2 linked regions of the Azotobacter salinestris genome follow. Each later gene encodes a partner of the first gene's protein in a complex. Links are inferred from orthologs where the notes say so. Each region holds a gene or a part of one and is shown on either strand. Other genes may lie near its edges.

Region 1 (10,387 bases):
GGCGTCGCCTTCTTCCCGTCCGATGCCAGCCAGAAGCCGGTGGACATCGCCCAGGCGGCGATCCGCGAGGCCCGGCTCAAGTTCATCGACGTGGTGCTGCTGGATACCGCCGGCCGTCTGCACGTCGATGCCGAGATGATGGAGGAGATCAAGCTCCTGCACGCCGCCGTCAAGCCGGTCGAAACCCTGTTCGTGGTCGATGCGATGACGGGCCAGGATGCCGCCAACACGGCCAAGGCCTTCGGCGATGCCCTGCCGCTGACGGGGGTGGTGCTGACCAAGGTGGATGGCGATGCGCGTGGTGGTGCGGCGCTGTCGGTCCGCCATGTCACGGGCAAACCGATCAAGTTCATCGGCATGGGTGAGAAGAGCGAGGCGCTGGAGCCGTTCCACCCGGATCGCATGGCGTCGCGCATCCTCGGCATGGGTGACGTGCTCAGCCTGATCGAGGAGGCCGAGCACAAGCTCGACCGCGAGAAGGCCGAGAAGCTCACCAGCAAGCTGAAGAAGGGCAAGGGCTTCGATCTGGAGGACTTCCGCGATCAGCTGCAGCAGATGAAGAACATGGGCGGTCTGGGTGGGCTGATGGACAAGCTGCCGTCCATCGGTGGCGTCAACCTGGCGCAGATGGGCAGTGCCCAGGGTGTGGCGGAGAAGCAGCTGATGCAGATGGAGGCGATCATCAACTCCATGACTCCGGCCGAGCGCCGCGATCCGGACATCATCAGCGGTTCGCGCAAGCGGCGCATTGCCCTTGGCTCCGGCACCCAGGTGCAGGATGTCGGCCGACTGATCAAGCAGCACAAGCAGATGCAGAAGATGATGAAGAAGTTCACCGCCAAGGGGGGCATCACCAAGATGATGCGCGGCATGGGCAGCATGTTCCCGGGCGGTCGGCTGCCGAAGATCTAGCGGTCGGTCCGGCCGCCTCGGCCGTTCGCGGCGTCTCGAGTGGGGCGGGGCTCGTCGGGCGGCTGGTGAAAAGCCGTTTGCAAAATGCGGCATAACCTTTAGAATACGCGGCCTTTCGGGCCATGAGCCCAGTGTGCAATCTGGTTTTGCAGCACCGACTACAGGAACGATGTTCACATGGTAACCATCCGTCTTGCCCGTGGCGGCTCCAAGAAGCGCCCCTTCTACCACCTGACCGTGACCAACAGCCGCAACGCCCGCGACGGTCGTTTCGTCGAGCGCATCGGCTTCTTCAATCCGATCGCCTCGGGTGCCGAAGCCAAGCTGTCCGTGGATCAGGAGCGTGCCGCCTACTGGCTGAGCCAGGGCGCCCAGCCGTCCGAGCGCGTTGCCCAGCTGCTCAAGGAAGCGGCCAAGGCGACTGCCTGAGTTCGCTATGGACACGACGCCTGCATCCGCCGACGAACTGATCGTTCTTGGCAAGATCACTTCGGTGCACGGCGTCCGCGGGGAAGTGAAGGTCTATTCCTTCACCGATCCGATCGACAACCTGTTCGACTATCGTCGCTGGATCCTCAGGCGTGGCGATGAGTGGCGGCAGGTGGATCTGGTCCGGGGGCGCCCGCAGGGCAGGCTCCTGGTGGCCAAGCTGAAGGGAATCGATGATCGCGACGAGGCGCGTGCCTTGGCGGACTTCGAGATCTGCGTTCCCATCGCTCAGCTGCCTCGGCTGGGTGAGGGCGAGTATTACTGGCATCAGCTCGAAGGCCTGCGGGTAATCGATCAGGCAGATCGCTTGCTTGGCAAGGTCGATCATCTGCTGGAAACCGGCGCCAACGATGTGTTGGTGGTCAGGCCTTGTGCCGGCAGCTTGGATGACCGCGAGCGCCTGTTGCCCTATACGGAGCACTGCGTGCTGCAGGTGGACCTGGCAGCTGGCGAAATGCGGGTGGACTGGGATGCGGACTTCTGAGCATGCAGGTCGAAGTCATCAGCATCTTTCCGGAGATGTTCGCCGCCATCCGTGATTTCGGCATAACCAGCCGAGCGGTCAAACAGGGCCTGCTCAGGCTCAACTGCTGGAATCCCCGAAGCTTCACGGAGGACCGCCACCAGACGGTGGACGATCGTCCGTTTGGCGGCGGCCCGGGCATGGTCATGAAGATCCAGCCTCTGGAGCGGGCTCTGGCTGCCGCCAGAGCCGCGGTCGGAGGACGGGCGAAGGTGATCTACCTGTCGCCGCAAGGCCGCCAGTTGAAGCAGCAGGCGGTGCGTGCGCTGGCGCAGGAGGAGGCGTTGATTCTCATTGCCGGCCGTTATGAAGGAGTCGACGAGCGCTTCATCGAAGCGCACGTGGATGAGGAGTGGTCGATCGGCGATTATGTCCTGTCCGGCGGCGAGCTGCCGGCCATGGTGCTGATCGATGCGGTTACCCGGTTGTTGCCCGGTGCGCTGGGGCATGCCGGTTCCGCCGAGGAGGACTCGTTCACCGATGGCCTGCTCGACTGCCCGCACTACACCCGACCGGAGGTGTACGAGGGAAAACGTGTTCCTGAGGTGCTGCTGAGCGGCAATCATGAGCACATCCGGCGCTGGCGTCTGCAGCAGTCCCTTGGGCGGACCTCGGAGCGCCGCGCCGATCTTCTGGATAGCCGCTCGCTTTCTGGAGAAGAGCAAAAGCTGTTGGCGGAATACCTTCGCCAGCGGAACGATAGTTGACGTATCGATGGCAGGCCAGGGGTCTGTCTCAGGAGCACTCAGATGACCAACAAGATCATTCAGCAGCTCGAAGCCGAGCAGATGAGCAAAGAGATTCCGGCTTTCGCCCCGGGCGATACCGTGATCGTGCAGGTGAAGGTGAAGGAAGGCGAGCGCCAGCGTCTGCAGGCTTTCGAGGGCGTGGTCATCGGCAAGCGCAACCGCGGCCTGAACAGCGCTTTCACCGTGCGCAAGATCTCCAGCGGCGTGGGCGTAGAGCGTACCTTCCAGACCTACAGCCCACTGGTCGACAGCATTACCGTCAAGCGTCGCGGTGACGTGCGCAAGGCCAAGCTGTATTATCTCCGCGACCTGTCCGGCAAAGCAGCACGTATCAAGGAAAAACTCTCCTGATCAGGGTTTTTCTCCTCGAAAAAGCAGCCGAAAGGCTGCTTTTTCGTTTGCGCGTCCGCCGGCAGGCGTGTAAGTCCTGCCTTGCAGCGCACAACAAAAAAATCCCGCCAGTGGCAGCCACCTATTTTTTCATCTGGAAGTAGTGGCATGACCCCTAGAGAGCAAGAAATCCAGCGTCGGATCGCGTTATCCGAAACCCGCATCACCAAAGCGGTCTTTCCGTTCACCACCAACCACCACAACACCCTGTTCGGCGGCACCGCGCTGGGCTGGATGGACGAGGTCTCGTTCATCACCGCAACGCGCTTCTGCCGCCTGCCGACGGTCACGGTTTCCTCGGACCGGGTCGATTTCAAGCATCCGATCCCGGGCGGCTCGATCGTCGAGCTGGTCGGGCGTGTGGTGCAGGTCGGCAACACCAGTTGCAAGGTCGAGGTGGAAATCTTCGTCGAAGGCATGTATTGCGGTACCCGCGAGAAGGCGATCACCGGCCTGTTCAGTTTCGTCGCCATCGACGAGAACAAGCGACCGCAGGCGATACTGCCCGGCTTTCCCATGGAAAAGGATGAGGCAGCCTGAACAGGCTGCCGCTGCCAGCGGGCCGGCGGTCCTCTGGCAGCACTTCTGTCCGTTCTGGCAAGGATCAGCATGCCCTCCATCGAGCATCCACAGATCGAGCGTTTTCTCGAGGCCCTCTGGCTGGAGAAGGGGCTTTCGACGCATACCCGGGCGGCCTATCGCAGCGATCTCGAGCTTTTCAACGGCTGGCTGGGTGAGCGTGGTCTGGAGCTGGTCGAGGTGGGGCGCGAACTGATCCTCGATCATCTGGCCTGGCGAGTCGACGCCGGCTACAAGGCGCGCTCCACCGCGCGCTTTCTCTCCGGTCTGCGCGGTTTCTTCCGCTACCTGTTGCGCGAGGGCGTGATCGCCAGCGATCCGACCCTGCAGGTGGATCTGCCGCAATTGGGCCGTCCCTTGCCCAAGTCCCTCTCCGAGGCCGATGTCGAGGCGCTGCTGGCGGCGCCGGAAAGCGACGATCCGCTCGGGCTGCGCGACCGGGCCATGCTCGAGGTGCTCTATGCCTGCGGCCTGCGGGTCAGCGAGCTGGTTGGCCTGCGCCTGGAGCAACTGAACCTGCGCCAGGGCGTGGTGCGGGTCTTCGGGAAGGGCAGCAAGGAGCGCCTGGTGCCGCTGGGCGAGGAGGCCATCGCCTGGCTCGAGCGCTATCTGGTCGAGGCCAGGGTACTGCTCCTCGGAGGGCGGCCGAGCGACGTGCTCTTTCCCAGCCTGCGTGGCGAGCAGATGACGCGGCAGACCTTCTGGCACCGCATCAAGCATCACGCCCGGGTGGCCGGGATCGACAAGAGCCTGTCGCCGCACACCCTGCGCCATGCCTTCGCGACCCATCTGCTCAATCATGGCGCCGACCTTCGCGTGGTGCAGATGCTTCTCGGCCACAGCGACCTGTCGACCACCCAGATCTACACTCACATCGCCCGGGCGCGCCTGCAGGAGCTGCACGCGCGGCATCATCCGCGTGGCTGAATAGACCGTCCGGCATGTCCCGCCTGTGATAGGCTCTGCCCATTCGCACCATCCTCGGAGTATCCATGCGCGTTTCCTCGCTTTTCGCTGCCGTGGCGCTTGGCCTGGCAGGCACTCTGGCCCTGGCGGCCGATCCCGACCAGGCCATTCGCAAGGCCCTGCAGCAGATGCAGCCGGGATTGCCGATCGAGTCCATCGCCGAAAGCCCGATGACAGGTCTCTACCAGGTCCAGCTGAAGGGTGGACGGATGCTCTATGCCAGTGCCGACGGCCAGTTCGTCATGCAGGGCTACCTGTATCAGCTCAAGGACGGCAAGCCGCTCAACCTCACCGAGAAGGCGGAAAGCCGGGCCGTGGCGAAGACCGTCAACGGCATACCGGCCAGCGAGATGGTGATCTTCGCGCCCAAGGAGCCGAAGACCCACATCACCGTCTTCACCGACACCGACTGCGGCTACTGCCAGAAACTGCACAGCGAGGTGCCGGAGCTGAACCGGCTCGGCGTCGAGGTGCGTTACGTGGCTTTCCCGCGCCAGGGTATCGGCTCCCATGGCTACGGGGATCTGGTGAGCGTCTGGTGCGCCAAGGATCGCCAGACGGCGATGAACAAGGCCAAGGCGCGGGAGAAGGTGCCGGCGGCCACCTGCGACAACCCGGTCGCCAGGCAGTTCGAACTGGGCCAGATGATCGGCGTGCAGGGCACTCCCGCCGTGGTGCTGGCCAACGGGCAGATGATCCCGGGCTACCAGCCGGCACCGCAGCTGGCCAAGCAGGCTATCGCCGCCCAGGCGACCAACTGACCGCACGGCCGTCAAGCCGCGCCGTCGGCGCCCTGCGGGCGGTGCGCCAATTGACTAAAGGCCGAGTGCTTCGTAATGTGCGGCTCTTTTCTCTGCGGCCGGGGCATGCCCGGTCGTTCTCTGCGGTGAAGATGGGGAGTTTCAGCGTGAAACCGGTCAAAGTAGGCATCTGTGGACTGGGTACCGTCGGTGGCGGCACCTTCAATGTGCTCAAACGCAATGCCGAGGAGATCGCCCGCCGTGCCGGGCGTGAAATCGAGATCGCCCAGATCGCCATGCGCAGCGCCAACCCGAAATGCGATATCGCCGGCACCCCCATCGCCGCCGACGTTTTCGAGCTGGTCGACAATCCGGAGATCGAGGTCGTCGTCGAACTGATCGGTGGTTGCGGCCTGGCCCGCGAACTGGTGCTCAAGGCCATCGACAACGGCAAGCATGTGGTCACCGCGAACAAGGCGCTGATCGCCGTGCACGGCGACGAGATCTTCGCCAAGGCCCGCGCGAAGGGCGTGATCGTCGCCTTCGAGGCGGCGGTGGCCGGCGGCATCCCGGTGATCAAGGCGATCCGCGAGGGCCTGGCCGGCAACCGCATCAACTGGGTGGCCGGCATCATCAACGGCACCGGCAACTTCATCCTCAGCGAAATGCGCGAGAAGGGCCGGGCTTTCTCCGATGTCCTCAAGGAGGCCCAGGCGCTGGGCTATGCCGAGGCCGATCCGACCTTCGACGTGGAAGGCATCGATGCCGCTCACAAGCTGACCATCCTCGCCTCGATCGCCTTCGGCATCCCGCTGCAGTTCGACAAGGCCTATACCGAAGGCATATCCAGGCTGACCAGCGCCGACGTCAACTACGCCGAGGCGCTGGGCTACCGCATCAAGCACCTGGGCATCGCCCGGCGCACCAGCGAGGGCTTCGAGCTGCGCGTGCATCCGACGTTGATCCCCGCCGATCGGCTGATCGCCAACGTCAACGGCGTGATGAACGCGGTGATGGTCAACGGCGACGCGGTGGGTTCGACCCTGTTCTGCGGCGCCGGCGCCGGCATGGAGCCGACCGCCTCGGCGGTGGTGGCCGACTTGGTGGATGTGGTGCGCGCCATGACCTCCGACCCGGAGAATCGCGTGCCGCATCTGGCCTTCCAGCCCGATGCGCTGTCCGCCCATCCGATCCTGCCGATTTCGGCCTGCGAGAGCGCCTACTATCTGCGCATCCAGGCCAAGGACCATCCGGGCGTGCTGGCCCAGGTGGCGAGCATCCTCTCCGAGCGCGGCATCAACATCGAGTCGATCATGCAGAAGGAGGCCGAGGAGCACGACGGCCTGGTGCCGATGATCCTGGTCACCCACCGGGTCCGCGAGCGCTGCATCGACGAGGCCATCGCCGCCATGGAAACCCTCGAGGGCGTGGTCGGCAAGGTTGTCCGCATCCGCGTCGAACAGCTCAACTAATCCGCTACAAGCCGCCCGCCGCCCGCCGCCAGTGTCCGAGTCGCTGCGGCTCGGGGCCTGCGGCCCGAACCGAAGGTTTGCACACATGCGCTACATCAGCACCCGTGGCCAGGCGCCGGCCCTGAATTTCGAAGACGTGCTGCTGGCCGGCCTCGCCAGCGACGGTGGCCTCTACGTGCCGGAAAACCTGCCGTGCTTCACCGTCGAGGAGATCGCCTCCTGGGCCGGCCTGCCGTACCACGAGCTGGCCTTCCGGGTGATGCGCCCGTTCGTCGCCGGTTGCATCGCCGACGCCGACTTCAAGAGGATCCTCGAAGAAACCTACGGGGTGTTCGCCCACAAGGCAGTGGCGCCGCTGACCCAGCTGGGCGCCAACGAGTGGGTGCTCGAGCTGTTCCAGGGCCCGACCCTGGCGTTCAAGGACTTCGCCCTGCAACTGCTCGGCCGCCTGCTCGACCACGTGCTGACCAGGCGCGGCGAGCGCGTGGTGATCATGGGCGCCACCTCCGGCGATACCGGCTCGGCCGCCATCGAGGGCTGCAAGGCCTGCGAGAACGTCGACATCTTCATCATGCACCCGCACAACCGCGTGTCCGAGGTGCAGCGCCGGCAGATGACCACCATCCTCGGCGACAACATCCACAACATCGCCATCGAGGGCAACTTCGACGACTGCCAGGAGATGGTCAAGGCCAGCTTCGCCGACCAGGGCTTCCTCAAGGGCACCCGGCTGGTGGCGGTCAACTCGATCAACTGGGCGCGGATCATGGCCCAGGTCGTCTACTACTTCCATGCCGCCCTGCAGCTCGGAGCACCGCACCGCTCGGTGGCCTTCTCGGTGCCGACCGGCAACTTCGGCGACATCTTCGCCGGCTACCTGGCGCGCAACATGGGCCTGCCGGTCAACCAGTTGATCGTCGCCACCAACCGCAACGACATCCTGCACCGCTTCATGTCCGGCAACCGCTACGACAAGGACACCCTGCACCCGTCGCTGTCGCCATCCATGGACATCATGGTTTCCTCCAACTTCGAGCGTCTGCTGTTCGACCTGCACGGCCGCAACGGCGCCGCCGTGGCCGCGCTGATGGACAGCTTCAAGGCCACCGGCAGGCTGGCGGTGGAGGACGACCGCTGGACCGAGGCGCGCCGCCTGTTCGACTCGCTGGCGGTGGACGACGAGAACACCTGCGCGACCATCGCCGAGGTGCATGGCGAGACCGGCTACCTGCTCGACCCGCACACTGCGATCGGCGTCAAGGCCGCCCGCGAGTGCCGCCGCAGCCTGGCCCTGCCGATGGTCGTTCTCGGCACCGCGCATCCGGTCAAGTTCCCCGAGGCGGTGGAGAAGGCCGGTATCGGTGCAGCTCCGCAGCTGCCGGCGCACCTGGCCGACCTGTTCCAGCGCGAGGAGCGCTGCAGCGTGCTGCCCAACGACCTCAAGGCGGTGCAGGACTTCGTCAGCCGGCACGGCAACCGCGGCAAACTGCTGTGAAGCATGCAGCTGGCCACTGAAGCTCGCTGACGCTCGAGCAACGAAGCCGCCTCCCGACAGGGGGGCGGCTTTTTTCTTTCATATTCCCTCCGTAGCCTGTCCAGGCATCGCATGGCCGGCCATGGCGACCGCTGGCGGGCTCTGCTCTCCAGTGCGCGCCATGCCCCCGATGCCTGCAGACGAGCCGGATGGAAACTTTCTGCGTGCTGGCAAGTCATTTGCAGGCTGTAAGCAGCCTTCTCGTCACCTGAGGTGTTTGGATATGGAGAGCACGCGTGCATTGCTGGTCGAGGCACTGGCGCCTTACAAGATCGATATAGGAGCGGTTCGCCCGGATGGAGGTCGGTTGCTGACGCTGCAGAGCGGCACTGGCGAGATTCTGATCGAGCGCCTGCTTCGTCCGGCGCAACTGCTGGACAAGTGGTTGCTCATCGATGTGGTGGATGGCCTCCACCGCGACCTGCGCATCCTCGAAGGGCGTCTCCCGCCCAGGGTGATCGCCGCGCTGGAGGGAGGGCAATGCGCTCGGCAGAGCGCCGTGTTCTGAGCATGACGAGCGACGAAAGGGCCCCGCGACCATCGAGGGGCCCTTTCGTTTGTGCCCGGACAGTGCAATGTCGGGGTCAGACCGCTCCGTTTTCGCGCAGGGCGGCAATCCGTTCCGTGCTGTAGCCGAGCGCCTGCAGCAGCTCACTCGTGTGCTCGCCCAGTTCCGGACCGATCCAGTCCGCCGAGCCGGGCGTCTCCGACAGCTTGGGCACGATGCCGGGCACCTTGAACGGCTTGCCGTCCGGCAGCCGGGCGCTGAGAAACATCTCGCGGGCGAGGAATTGCGGGTCGGTGACCATGTCCTCCACCGAATAGATGCGGCTGGCCGGCACCTCGGCGCGGTTGAGCAGGACCATGGCCTGGTCCGCCGGCAGGGACGCGGCCCAGCGGTCGATCACCCCGTAGAGTTCGTCACGGCGCGCATCGCGGCCGGCGTTGTCGGCAAGGCTCGGATCGTCGGCGAGGTCGCCGCGGCCGATGGCCTGCATGAAGCGCCGGAAGATCGCATCGCCGTTGGCGCCGATCTGCAGGTGGCGGCCGTCGGCGCAGGTGTGGATGGAGGAGGGGGTGATGCCGGGCATGATGTTGCCGCTGCGCTCGCGGATGAAGCCGAACACGTCGAACTCCGGCACCAGGCTTTCCATCATGGCGAACACCGCCTCGTAGAGCGCCACGTCCACCACCTGGCCCTGGCCGCCGCCGACCTCGCGGTGACGCAGCGCCATGAGCGCGCCGATCACTCCCCAGAGCGCAGCGATCGAGTCGCCGATGGAGATGCCGGTGCGCACCGGCGGGCGGTCCTCGAAGCCGGTGATGTAGCGCAGTCCGCCCATCGATTCGCCGACCGCGCCGAAGCCCGGCTGGTCCTTCAGCGGCCCGCTCTGGCCGAAGCCGGACAGGCGCACCATCACCAGCTTCGGGTTGAGTTCATGCAGCACCTCCCAGCCGAGGCCGAGTTTCTCCAGCACGCCGGGGCGGAAGTTCTCGATCAGAATGTCCGCGTCGGCCAAGAGCTGCCTGAGGATCGCCAGGCCGTCCGGATGTTTGAGGTTGAGGGTGATCGACTTCTTGTTGCGCGCCTGGACGAACCACCACAGCGAGGTGCCCTCGTAGAGCTTGCGCCACTTGCGCAGCGGATCGCCGCCGTCGGGCGATTCGACCTTGATCACCTCGGCGCCGAACTCCGCGCACAGGCGCGCGGCGAAGGGGCCGGCGATCAGGCTGCCAAGTTCGATCACCTTGAGGCCGGCGAGGGGTTTGGCTGAGCTGGGCATGGCATGGGGTCCGTCGGGCTGGCGATGGCGGCGACTCTAACCCGCGGTGCCATGCCCGACCAGTCCGGGCATGCTATGCCGGGGCTGGCGCCCTGTCCGCGGCGCACGTAAAGTTCCGCCTCCCGGTTCCGGCCCCAGCCTGTCCATGACCCTGCATCTGCCCACTCTGCTGCTGACGGTTGTCTACGTGCTGGTCCTGCTGGGCCTGTTGATGCTGCATGCCTGGTGGCGCAGCGATGGCGAGTCGAC
Region 2 (10,467 bases), 490 kb from region 1 along the record:
CAGGGTCTCGACGGTGGTGTAACCCTTGACGAACTTGCGCTGCGCCTGTTCGGCTGCGGCCTGGGCGTTCTCTCGTACCGGGAAGGCGTCCGGCTCCTGGCTCCAGTACCAGCCCAGCAGCCCGGTCACCAGCAGGTAGAGGGCGAGCAGCAGCGCCAGGGCACGGCCCAGCCAGTGGTTGCCGACGACACGCCGCAGGGCGCTGTCGGCCCCACCGTACGCACGGCTTGCGCTTTCTTTCCAGTCCAGCATGGCAAAATCCTTCGTGATTCGAAAAGTCGACCGGCCCACAGGGCCAGCCGCGCAAGCCTAGCATTAATGGAAAGCACACCGGGACAGAGCGGCGCCCGGCCTCGATGCGGGCCGGACACCGACACCGCGCCTGTCGCACGCCGGCCGCAGCCTGCAGCGCTTCGCCGCCTCCGGTATCATCCGCCTCTTTGTATTTCTGCACGTTTCTGCGAGAACGCCATGCGCCGCCTGCTGCCCCTGCTCCTGCTGCTGCTCGCCCTGCCCGCCGCCGCCGGCCTGTTCGACAGCCGGCCCAGCTCCACACTGGGCGGCCTGGACAACCGCGGCGACTTCCTGCCGGTCCGCGAGGCCTTCCGCCTGAGCCTGGTGGACAGCACGCCGCAGGCGGTGACGCTGCGCTTCGTCGCCGCCGAGGGCTACTACCTGTACCGCCAGCGCCTGCAGTTCCGCAGCGAGACGACCGGGGTCGCACTGGGCGAGTCGCGCCTGCCGGACGGCGTGCGCAAGACCGACGAGTACTTCGGGGAGACGGAGGTTTATTACGGCGTGCTCGACGTCGAGCTGCCGCTGGACAACCCTGACGGGCGCCCCTTCACTCTGCAGGTCGGCTACCAGGGCTGTGCCGACAAGGGCCTCTGCTATCCGCCGGAGACCGAGCGGCTGCAGATCGGCGCCGCTGGCGCTCCCGCCGCAGCCCCCACAGCCGGGGCCGCCCTGCCCGCCGGCGCGCCGGGCTGGAGCTGGCGGGAGCTGGCCCTGTTCTTCCTCGCCGGCCTCGGCCTGACCTTCACCCCGTGCGTGCTGCCGATGCTGCCGATCCTCTCCGGCGTGGTGCTGCGCGGGGAGATCGGCGGCGCGCGCGGCTTCGCCCTGTCGCTGGCCTACGTGCTGCCGATGGCCGCCTGCTTCGCCGTGCTCGGCGCGCTGATGGGACTGTTCGGCGCCGAGCTGAACCTGCAGGCGCGCCTGCAATCGTCCTGGGTGCTGGTGCCCTTCGCCGCCTTCTTCGGCCTCTTCGCCCTGGCCATGTTCGGAGTCTTCGAGCTGCGCCTGCCGCAGGCGCTCGCCGCGCCGCTGGAGCGCCTGGCCGGCAACACGCGCGGTGGCTCGCTGTGGGGCGCCGCCGTCCTCGGCGTGCTGTCCAGCCTTTTGGTCTCGCCCTGCGTCTCCGCTCCGCTGGCCGGCGCGCTCTTGTACATCAGCTCGAGCGGCGATGCCCTGGGCGGCGGTCTGAAGCTCTTTGCCCTGGGGCTCGGCATGGGCGCGCCGCTGGTGTTGTTCGCCACCGGCGGCGGCGCCCTGCTGCCCAAGAGCGGCCCATGGATGCTCATGGTGCGCAACGCCTTCGGCGTGCTGCTGCTGGCGGTCGCCGTGTGGCTGCTCGAGCGGGTGCTGCCTGGCCCGCTGGCGCTGGCCCTGTGGGGGCTGCTGGCAGGCGGGGTGGCGCTGTTTCTCGGCGCGCTGGAACTTACCGCGAAGAGCCACCGGCAGAAGCTTGGCCAGCTGGCCGGGCTGGTCCTGCTGGTCTACGCCCTGGCCAGTTGGACCGGCGCGCTGCGCGGCGAGTCCGACCCACTGCGCCCGCTGGGCGGCACATCCCTGTCCGCCGCACCCGCGGCCCGGGCCGCCGGCGCCTGGCAGACCCTCAGCACGCCGGAGGCACTGGACGCCGTCCTGGCCGAAGCGAAGAATGCCGCCCAGCCGCTGTTGCTCGACTGGTATGCTGACTGGTGCATCAGCTGCAAGGTGATCGAGCGCGAGGTGTTTGCCGCCCCGCAGGTCGCCGCGCAGCTCGGCGGCTACCGGCTGATCCGCTTCGATATCACCGCCGGCACCCCGGCACAGCGCGCGCTGCTGGATCGCTACCGGCTGTTCGGCCCGCCGGCCATCCAGTTCTTCGCTGCCGACGGCACCGAGCACGAGGCGCTGCGGGTGGTCGGTGAGATCGACGCCGCCGCTTTTGCGCAACGCCTGCGGGAAAGTCAATCCCAACACTGATCTTGCAAGACATCTGCGAGGAATCGCAGGTAATATGCAGGAAATTCCGGTTAAAATGCCCGGCTGAAGGTCTCGACGGAACGGAGCCCCAGCCAGCCCGCAGCCTGCGGGATGGGCCGGCTCGTTGCCGTGCCCCTTACTCAGTACGCAAGGACAACAACCGACATGGCCACCCTACTGGTGCTGCACGGCCCCAACCTCAATCTTTTGGGCACCCGCGAGCCCGGCGTATATGGCGCCACCACCCTCGCGCAGATCAACCAGGACCTGGAGCGCCGCGCCAGCGAGGCCGGCCATCGCCTGCTCCACCTGCAGAGCAATGCCGAGCATGTGCTGATCGAGCGCATCCATGCCGCCCGTCAGGAAGGCGTGGACCACATCATCTTCAATCCGGCGGCTTTCACCCATACAAGTGTCGCCCTACGTGACGCGCTGCTGGCGGTGAGCATCCCATTCACCGAAGTGCACTTGTCCAACGTGCACAAACGCGAGCCCTTCCGCCATCACTCCTACTTTTCCGACATCGCCGTAGGGGTGATCTGCGGTCTGGGCGCCAGCGGCTACCGGCTGGCCCTGGAAGCCGCCCTCGAACAACTTGAACGTCCCTGATTCGCAACCGGAGTTATTTCGAATGGATATCCGCAAAGTCAAGAAACTGATCGAACTGCTGGAAGAGTCCGGTATCGACGAGCTGGAGATTCGCGAAGGCGAAGAATCGGTTCGCATCAGCCGCCACTCCAAAAACGCTCCCCAGACGATCTATGCCGCCGCACCGGCAATGGCCGCCATGCCTGCGCCGGCCATCGCCGCCCCGGCTGCCGCACCGGCCGAAGCCGCTGCACCGGCCGCGCCCAAGCTGAGCGGCCATGTGGTCCGCTCGCCGATGGTCGGCACCTTCTACCGCTCGCCGTCGCCGAGCGCTCCCTCCTTCGTCCAGGTCGGCCAGAGCGTGAAGAAGGGCGATATCCTGTGCATTGTCGAAGCCATGAAGATGATGAACCACATCGAGGCTGAAGTCGGCGGCGTCATCGAAGCCATCCTGGTGGAAAACGGCCAGCCGGTGGAGTATGACCAGCCGCTGTTCACCATCGTCTGAACCGCGGAGATCCTGCGATGTTGGAAAAAGTCCTGATCGCCAACCGTGGCGAGATCGCCCTGCGCATCCTGCGCGCCTGCAAGGAGCTGGGCATCAAGACGGTGGCTGTGTACTCGACGGCGGACCGCGAACTGATGCACCTGGGCCTCGCCGACGAGAGCGTGTGCATCGGCCCGGCCCCGGCGGCCAAATCCTATCTGCACATCCCGGCCATCATCGCCGCCGCCGAAGTTACCGGCGCGACCGGGATCCACCCGGGCTACGGCTTTCTCGCCGAGAATGCCGACTTCGCCGAGCAGGTGGAGAAATCCGGCTTCGCCTTCATCGGCCCGACCGCCGAGGTGATCCGCCTGATGGGCGACAAGGTCTCGGCCAAGGACGCCATGAAGCGGGCCGGCGTGCCCACCGTGCCCGGCTCCGACGGTCCGCTGCCGGAAGATGAGGAAACCGCCCTGGCGATCGCCCGCGAGGTCGGCTATCCGGTGATCATCAAGGCCGCCGGCGGCGGTGGCGGACGTGGCATGCGCGTAGTGCGCAGGGAAGAGGACCTGATCAAGTCGGCGCGACTGACCCGCACCGAGGCCGAGGCGGCCTTCGGCAACGGCATGGTCTACCTCGAGAAGTTCCTGGAGAACCCCCGCCATGTGGAAGTGCAGGTGTTGTCCGACGGCAAGGGCAACGCCATCCACCTGGGCGACCGCGACTGCTCGCTGCAGCGCCGCCACCAGAAGGTCCTGGAAGAGGCTCCCGCGCCGGGCATCGATCCGCAGGCCCGCGCCGAAGTGCTGGACCGCTGCGTGCGCGCCTGCATCGAGATCGGCTACCGCGGCGCCGGCACCTTCGAGTTCCTCTACGAGGACGGCCGCTTCTACTTCATCGAGATGAACACCCGCGTGCAGGTGGAGCACCCGGTCACCGAGATGGTCACCGGCGTCGACATCGTCAAGGAGATGCTGCTCATCGCCGGCGGCGAGCCGCTGTCGATCCGCCAGGAGGACGTGGTGATCCGCGGCCATGCGCTGGAGTGCCGGATCAACGCCGAAGACCCGGCGACCTTCATGCCCAGCCCGGGCAAGGTCAATCACTTCCACGCCCCGGGCGGCAACGGCATCCGCGTCGACTCGCACCTCTACAGCGGCTATGCGGTACCGCCGAACTACGACTCGCTGATCGGCAAGCTGATTGCCTACGGCAAGGATCGCGACGAGGCCATGGCGCGCATGCGCAACGCCCTGGACGAGATCGTCGTCGACGGCATCAAGACCAACGTGCCCCTGCACCGCGAGCTCACCCGCGATCCCGGCTTCTGCCAGGGCGGCGTGAACATCCACTACCTGGAAAAGAAACTGGGTCTGGACAAGCACTGAGCCACGCGCCAGCGCCGCATGACAGGGTCGCCTTCGGGCGACCCCTGTCGTTTCCGCTGCATCGATTATTATCGCAGGGCGGAAAACTCGCGCAGGGATCTTCCACCTCTTCCGGTGGGAAAGGCCTGCGGCCGTTTCCTTCCCTACCAGAGGCGCATGCTGGCAGAGCCTCCGCCCCTCCAGTAAGCTTGCGCGCCTTTCCGCCCATTCCCGAAGAGGCCTCCCCATGTCCTGGCTGCAAATCCGTCTCGCCATCACCCCCGACCAGGCCGGCGCACTGGAGGATCAGCTGCTCGAGCTGGGCGCGGTCTCGGTGACCTTCATGGACGCCGAGGACCAGCCGATCTTCGAGCCGGATCTCGGCACCACCCCGCTCTGGTCGCACACCCACCTGCTGGCGCTGTTCGAGGCCGATACCGACGCAGACGCCCTGCTCGCCCATCTGCGCCTGCTGCGCGGCGGCGAGCTGCCCGAGCACCAGATCGAGCGCATCGAGGATCAGGACTGGGAGCGCAGCTGGATGGACAACTTCCAGCCGATGCGCTTCGGCCGCCGCCTGTGGATCGTGCCGAGCTGGCACCAGGCGCCGGAGCCCGAAGCGGTCAATCTGCTGCTCGACCCGGGCCTGGCCTTCGGCACCGGCACCCACCCGACCACCGCGCTGTGCCTGGAATGGCTGGACGACCAGGATCTCGCCGGCTGCAGCGTGCTGGACTTCGGCTGCGGCTCGGGCATCCTCGCCATCGCCGCGCTGCTGCTCGGCGCCGAGCGGGCAGTCGGCACCGACATCGATCCGCAGGCGCTGGAGGCCTCGCGCGACAACGCCACGCGCAACGGCATCGATCCGGCACGCTTTCCACTCTATCTGCCGGCCGACCTGCCGCAGCAGCCGGCCGACGTGGTGGTGGCCAACCTCCTCGCCGGTCCGCTGGTGCAGTTGGCGCCGACCATCACCTCGCAGATCAAGCCGGGCGGCCGCCTGGCGCTGTCCGGCATCCTCGCCGAGCAGGCCGAGGAGGTGCGCGCGGCCTACCAGGGCGCCTTCGCCCTCGATCCCAGCGCGGAGAAGGACGGCTGGGTACGCATCAGCGGCGTGCGTCGCTGACGCCCTGCCCCCGGGCCTACGGCTGCGCTAGACTAGCGCCCCGTTCAGTCCAGACCGCCGACTGCCGGCTCGCCGCATGACAGATACCTTCGCCACCCAGTGCCCGCACTGCCAGACCCGCTTCCGCATCAACCGCGCGCAGCTCGATGCCGCCCGCGGTGCGGTGCGCTGCGGCTCCTGCCTGCAGGTATTCAACGCCGCCAAGCACCTGATCGAGCGACCGGCCCCGCCCCAGGCCACGATCGCCGCGGCACCGGCCGCCGCGCCTCCGGCAGCGCCGCCGGCCGACGATCATCCGCCGGCGCCCCCCTCCCACTGGGACTACGACGAACTCGACCTGGGCGATCTGGACCTGGACACCCTTGACCTGGACGAGGAGCTGGCCAAGCTGGAAAGCCAGGAGCGCCAGCTGATGGCGCGCCTGCAGAGCGCCGACGCGCCGCCCCCGACACCACGCCCCGCCGCCTGCCCCCGTCCGGGACCCGTCGAACCGCAGCTGCCGCCCGCCAGCCGTCTGCTCGTCACGCCGAGCGGCCAGGGCGAACGCCCCGAGCCGCCTCTGACCCTGAAACCGCACGTCGCGCAGGACGAGCCGCGCCGCTCGCCGCCGCCCGAATCCCGGGCGGAGCCGCACCAGCCCGCCCCCACCAGTCCACCACCGCGCAACACGCCGGAGCGCCCCGAGGAAGGACTGCTCGAGCTGGCCGACGAACCCCTCCGCCTCGACTGGCGGAAACCGCGCCAACCCTGGGGCCGCCGCCTCGGCTGGATCGCCCTCAACCTGCTGGCAATCGGTGTCCTGGCCGGACAGTACGTCTGGTTCCACTATGACGAGCTGGTCCGCCAGGACAGCTACCGGCCCTGGTTCGAGCGGCTGTGCCCTGTCCTCGGCTGCAGCCTGCCGCCGCTGGTCGACATCGGCCAGATCAAGAGCAGCAACCTGGTGGTGCGCGATCACCCCGAATTCGCCGGCGCCCTGGTGGTCGACGCGATCCTCTACAACCGCGCCACCTTCGCCCAGCCCTTCCCCCTGCTCCAGCTGCGCTTCGCCGACATCAACGGCCAGACCGTCGCCACCCGGCGCTTCAAGCCCGGCGAATACCTGAGCGGCGAACTGGCCGGGCAGCAGGAAATGCCGCCACAGACGCCGATCCACATCTCGCTGGAGATTCTCGACCCCGGCACACAGGCGGTGAATTACAGCCTAAGCTTTCACTCTCCGGAGTGACGCTGCTGCCTGGAGGGCAGCCGCCTGGCTGCCCTCCGGCTGCGGTTGCCTGCCTGTCTGCTGCTCATATTTTGTGCAGGATAGCCTTTATCCATTCATGGAGAGCAGGTATCATGCCCACCCTTTTTTTGCGGTCCCCGTTCGACCTGAAACCAGTCTCCAGCAGGGAAGACCTATGTCGGCGGTACGTATCGGCCCCTACACTTTGCCCAACCGATTGATCCTGGCGCCCATGGCCGGCGTCACCGATCGACCGTTTCGTGCGCTGTGCCGCCGGCTCGGCGCCGGCATGACGGTCTCGGAAATGCTCACCAGCGACGTTCGCCTGTGGAACAGCCGCAAGTCCCGCCTGCGCCTGCCACACGGCGACGAGCCGGAGCCGCGCTCGGTGCAGATCGCCGGCGGCGACCCGCAGATGCTCGCCGAGGCGGCTCGGCGCAACGTCGAGCTGGGCGCGCAGATCATCGACATCAACATGGGCTGCCCGGCGAAGAAGGTCTGCAACAAGGCCGCCGGCTCGGCGCTGATGAAGGACGAAGCCCTGGTCGCCGAAATCCTCCAGGCGGTGGTGGCCGCCGTCGAGGTGCCGGTGACCCTGAAGATCCGCACCGGCTGGGACCAGGCCAATCGCAACGGCGTCAACGTCGCCCGGCTCGCCGAGCAGGCCGGTATCGCCGCCCTCGCCGTGCACGGACGGACCCGCGCCGACCAGTACCGGGGCGAGGCCGAATACGAAACCATCGCCGCCATCAAGCGGGCAGTGTCCATTCCCGTGTTCGCCAATGGCGACATCGACTCGCCGGAGAAGGCCCGTCGGGTGCTCGAGGCCACCGGTGCCGACGGCCTGCTGATCGGCCGCGCGGCCCAGGGGCGACCATGGATCTTCCGCGAGATCGAACACTACCTGCGAACCGGCGAGCACCTGCCGGCCGTGACGGCAGCCGAGGTGGAGCCCATCCTGCTCGAGCACCTGGCTGCGCTGCACCGTTTCTACGGGGAGGAGCAGGGCGTGCGCATCGCCCGCAAGCACGTCGGCTGGTACCTGGCGACCCTGCCCGGCGCGCAGGAGTTTCGAGCCCAGTTCAACCGCTTGGATACCACGGACGCGCAGAGCGCCCACGTTCGACGATTCTTTGCCGAACGTCATGAAGATGGAGAAGGGGTGGCCGCATGACGACGATGACCGAGACCTTAGAGAGTGGAACGACACCCGTGAGCGACAACGCCAATCTGAAACAGCACCTGAACACGCCGAGCGAGGCGGGCCAGACGCTGCGCGACAGCGTGGAGAAGGCGCTGCGCAACTACTTCGCCCATCTCGAGGGTGCTGCCGTCACGGATGTCTACAACCTGGTGCTCTCCGAAGTGGAGGCCCCCCTGCTGGAAACCGTGATGCAGTACGTCAAGGGCAACCAGACCAAGGCCTCCGAACTGCTCGGCCTGAATCGCGGCACCCTGCGCAAGAAGCTCAAGCAGTACGACCTGCTGTAACCCTATCTGTCTGAAACGGGAGCGGCCCGGCTGCTCCCGTTTCCATTCAATCCTGCCCTGATGGAACCCGAGATGACCGACCAGACTACCCGCCTTCCCGTCCGCCGCGCGCTGATCAGCGTGTCCGACAAGACCGGCGTCGTCGACTTCGCCCGCGAGCTCGCCGCCCTCGGCGTCGAGATCCTCTCCACCGGCGGCACCTTCAAGCTGCTGCGCGACAACGGCGTCAACGCCGTGGAAGTGGCCGACTACACCGGCTTCCCGGAAATGATGGACGGTCGGGTGAAGACCCTGCATCCGAAGATCCACGGCGGCATCCTCGGCCGCCGCGATCTCGACGGTGCGGTCATGGCCGAGCACGGCATCCAGCCGATCGATCTGGTCGCGGTCAACCTCTACCCCTTCGCCGCCACCGTGGCCAAACCCGGCTGCACCCTGCCCGAGGCCATCGAGAACATCGACATCGGCGGGCCGACCATGGTCCGCTCGGCGGCGAAGAACCACAAGGACGTCGCCATCGTGGTCAACGCCTCCGACTACACCGGCGTGGTCGAGGGCCTGAAGAACGGCGGCCTCACCTACGCCCAGCGCTTCGACCTGGCCCTCAAGGCCTTCGAACACACCGCCGCCTACGACGGCATGATCGCCAACTACCTGGGCACCATCGACCAGCAGGCAGAGACCCTGTCCACCGCAGGCCGCGCCGAGTTCCCGCGCACCTTCAACAGCCAGTTCATCAAGGCCCAGGACATGCGCTACGGCGAGAATCCGCACCAGCAGGCGGCATTCTACGTCGAGGCCAACCCGGCTGAGGCTTCCGTCGCCACCGCACGCCAGCTGCAGGGCAAGGAGCTGTCCTACAACAACGTGGCCGACACCGATGCCGCGCTGGAATGCGTGAAGAGCTTCGTCAAACCGGCCTGCGTGATCGTCAAGCACGCCAACCCCTGCGGCGTCGCCGTGGTGCCGGAGGACGAGGGCGGCATCCGCAAGGCCTACGACCTGGCCTACGCCACCGACAGCGAATCCGCCTTCGGCGGCATCATCGCCTTCAACCGCGAACTGGACGGCGACACGGCCAGGGCCATCGTCGAGCGCCAGTTCGTCGAGGTGATCATCGCCCCCAGCGTCAGCGCCGAAGCGCGTGAGGCGGTGGCCGCCAAGGCCAACGTGCGCCTGCTCGAGTGCGGCCAGTGGCCAGCCGAGCGGAGTGCCGGCCTGGACTTCAAGCGCGTCAACGGCGGCCTGCTGGTGCAGAGCCGCGACATCGGCATGATCACCGAGGCCGACCTCAAGGTCGTCACTCAGCGCGCGCCCACCGAGCGGGAGCTCCACGACCTGATCTTCGCCTGGAAGGTGACCAAGTTCGTCAAGTCCAACGCCATCGTCTACGCCAGGAACCGCCAGACCGTCGGCGTCGGCGCCGGCCAGATGAGCCGCGTCAACTCCGCGCGCATCGCCGCGATCAAGGCCGAGCACGCCGGCCTGCCGGTGCCGGGCGCGGTGATGGCCTCGGACGCCTTCTTCCCCTTCCGCGACGGCATCGACAACGCGGCCCAGGCCGGCATCACCGCGGTGATCCAGCCGGGCGGCTCGATGCGCGACGCCGAAGTGATCGCCGCGGCCGACGAAGCGGGCATCGCCATGGTGTTCACCGGCATGCGCCACTTCAGGCATTGATTCCGGCCGCACTGTAGCCGGCATCTGCGGCGTTGCCCCGGATTCCGCCAATGCTCATTGCCATCAGGCAACTGCGCTTGTCGAAACCCGGGGCGCCTTGCATCTACTACCGGCTCCATTGCGACCTCGTGCCGAGGCGCCTTTTTTCGTAGGGTGGACAGCCGCAGCTGTCCACCAATCGGGCCACAGGCCCGACTCCCCAAGGAGAACGCAATGAACGTACTGATCATCGGCAGCGGCGGCCGCGAGC

What was found.
Region 2: the proteins of GCU53_RS18605 (region 1) and GCU53_RS16260 are in contact, whole or in part, in a crystal structure (PDB 1JZD), measured with the Escherichia coli proteins. The link is inferred for Azotobacter salinestris from one-to-one orthologs.

What each region holds. Positions count from the first base shown.
Region 1 is NZ_CP045302.1:3,964,778-3,975,164, forward strand. What follows is about bases 3,722-6,501. They hold GCU53_RS18605 (DsbC family protein), read left to right. Parts: upstream 3,722-4,634; coding sequence 4,635-5,369; downstream 5,370-6,501. Other genes in these bases: xerD (site-specific tyrosine recombinase XerD), read left to right, coding at 3,722-4,569; GCU53_RS18610 (homoserine dehydrogenase), read left to right, coding at 5,516-6,501. Outside these bases: ffh (signal recognition particle protein), read left to right, coding at 1-912; rpsP (30S ribosomal protein S16), read left to right, coding at 1,090-1,341; ribosome maturation factor RimM, read left to right, coding at 1,349-1,885; tRNA (guanosine(37)-N1)-methyltransferase TrmD, read left to right, coding at 1,888-2,631; rplS (50S ribosomal protein L19), read left to right, coding at 2,674-3,024; GCU53_RS18595 (acyl-CoA thioesterase), read left to right, coding at 3,172-3,603; more of xerD, read left to right, coding at 3,673-3,721; more of GCU53_RS18610, read left to right, coding at 6,502-6,820; thrC (threonine synthase), read left to right, coding at 6,906-8,315; GCU53_RS18620 (DUF3509 domain-containing protein), read left to right, coding at 8,578-8,862; GCU53_RS18625 (CaiB/BaiF CoA transferase family protein), read right to left, coding at 8,939-10,138; GCU53_RS18630 (GGDEF domain-containing protein), read left to right, coding at 10,284-10,387. UniProt on the Escherichia coli protein: Acts as a disulfide isomerase, interacting with incorrectly folded proteins to correct non-native disulfide bonds.
Region 2 is NZ_CP045302.1:3,470,530-3,480,996, reverse strand. The notes cover bases 1-2,860. They hold GCU53_RS16260 (protein-disulfide reductase DsbD), read left to right. Parts: upstream 1-471; coding sequence 472-2,250; downstream 2,251-2,860. Other genes in these bases: aroQ (type II 3-dehydroquinate dehydratase), read left to right, coding at 2,416-2,859; GCU53_RS16265 (DUF2333 family protein), read right to left, coding at 1-252. Outside these bases: accB (acetyl-CoA carboxylase biotin carboxyl carrier protein), read left to right, coding at 2,882-3,346; accC (acetyl-CoA carboxylase biotin carboxylase subunit), read left to right, coding at 3,364-4,713; prmA (50S ribosomal protein L11 methyltransferase), read left to right, coding at 4,940-5,818; GCU53_RS16235 (DUF3426 domain-containing protein), read left to right, coding at 5,895-7,046; tRNA dihydrouridine synthase DusB, read left to right, coding at 7,222-8,220; DNA-binding transcriptional regulator Fis, read left to right, coding at 8,217-8,537; purH (bifunctional phosphoribosylaminoimidazolecarboxamide formyltransferase/IMP cyclohydrolase), read left to right, coding at 8,610-10,217; purD (phosphoribosylamine--glycine ligase), read left to right, coding at 10,431-10,467. UniProt on the Escherichia coli protein: Required to facilitate the formation of correct disulfide bonds in some periplasmic proteins and for the assembly of the periplasmic c-type cytochromes.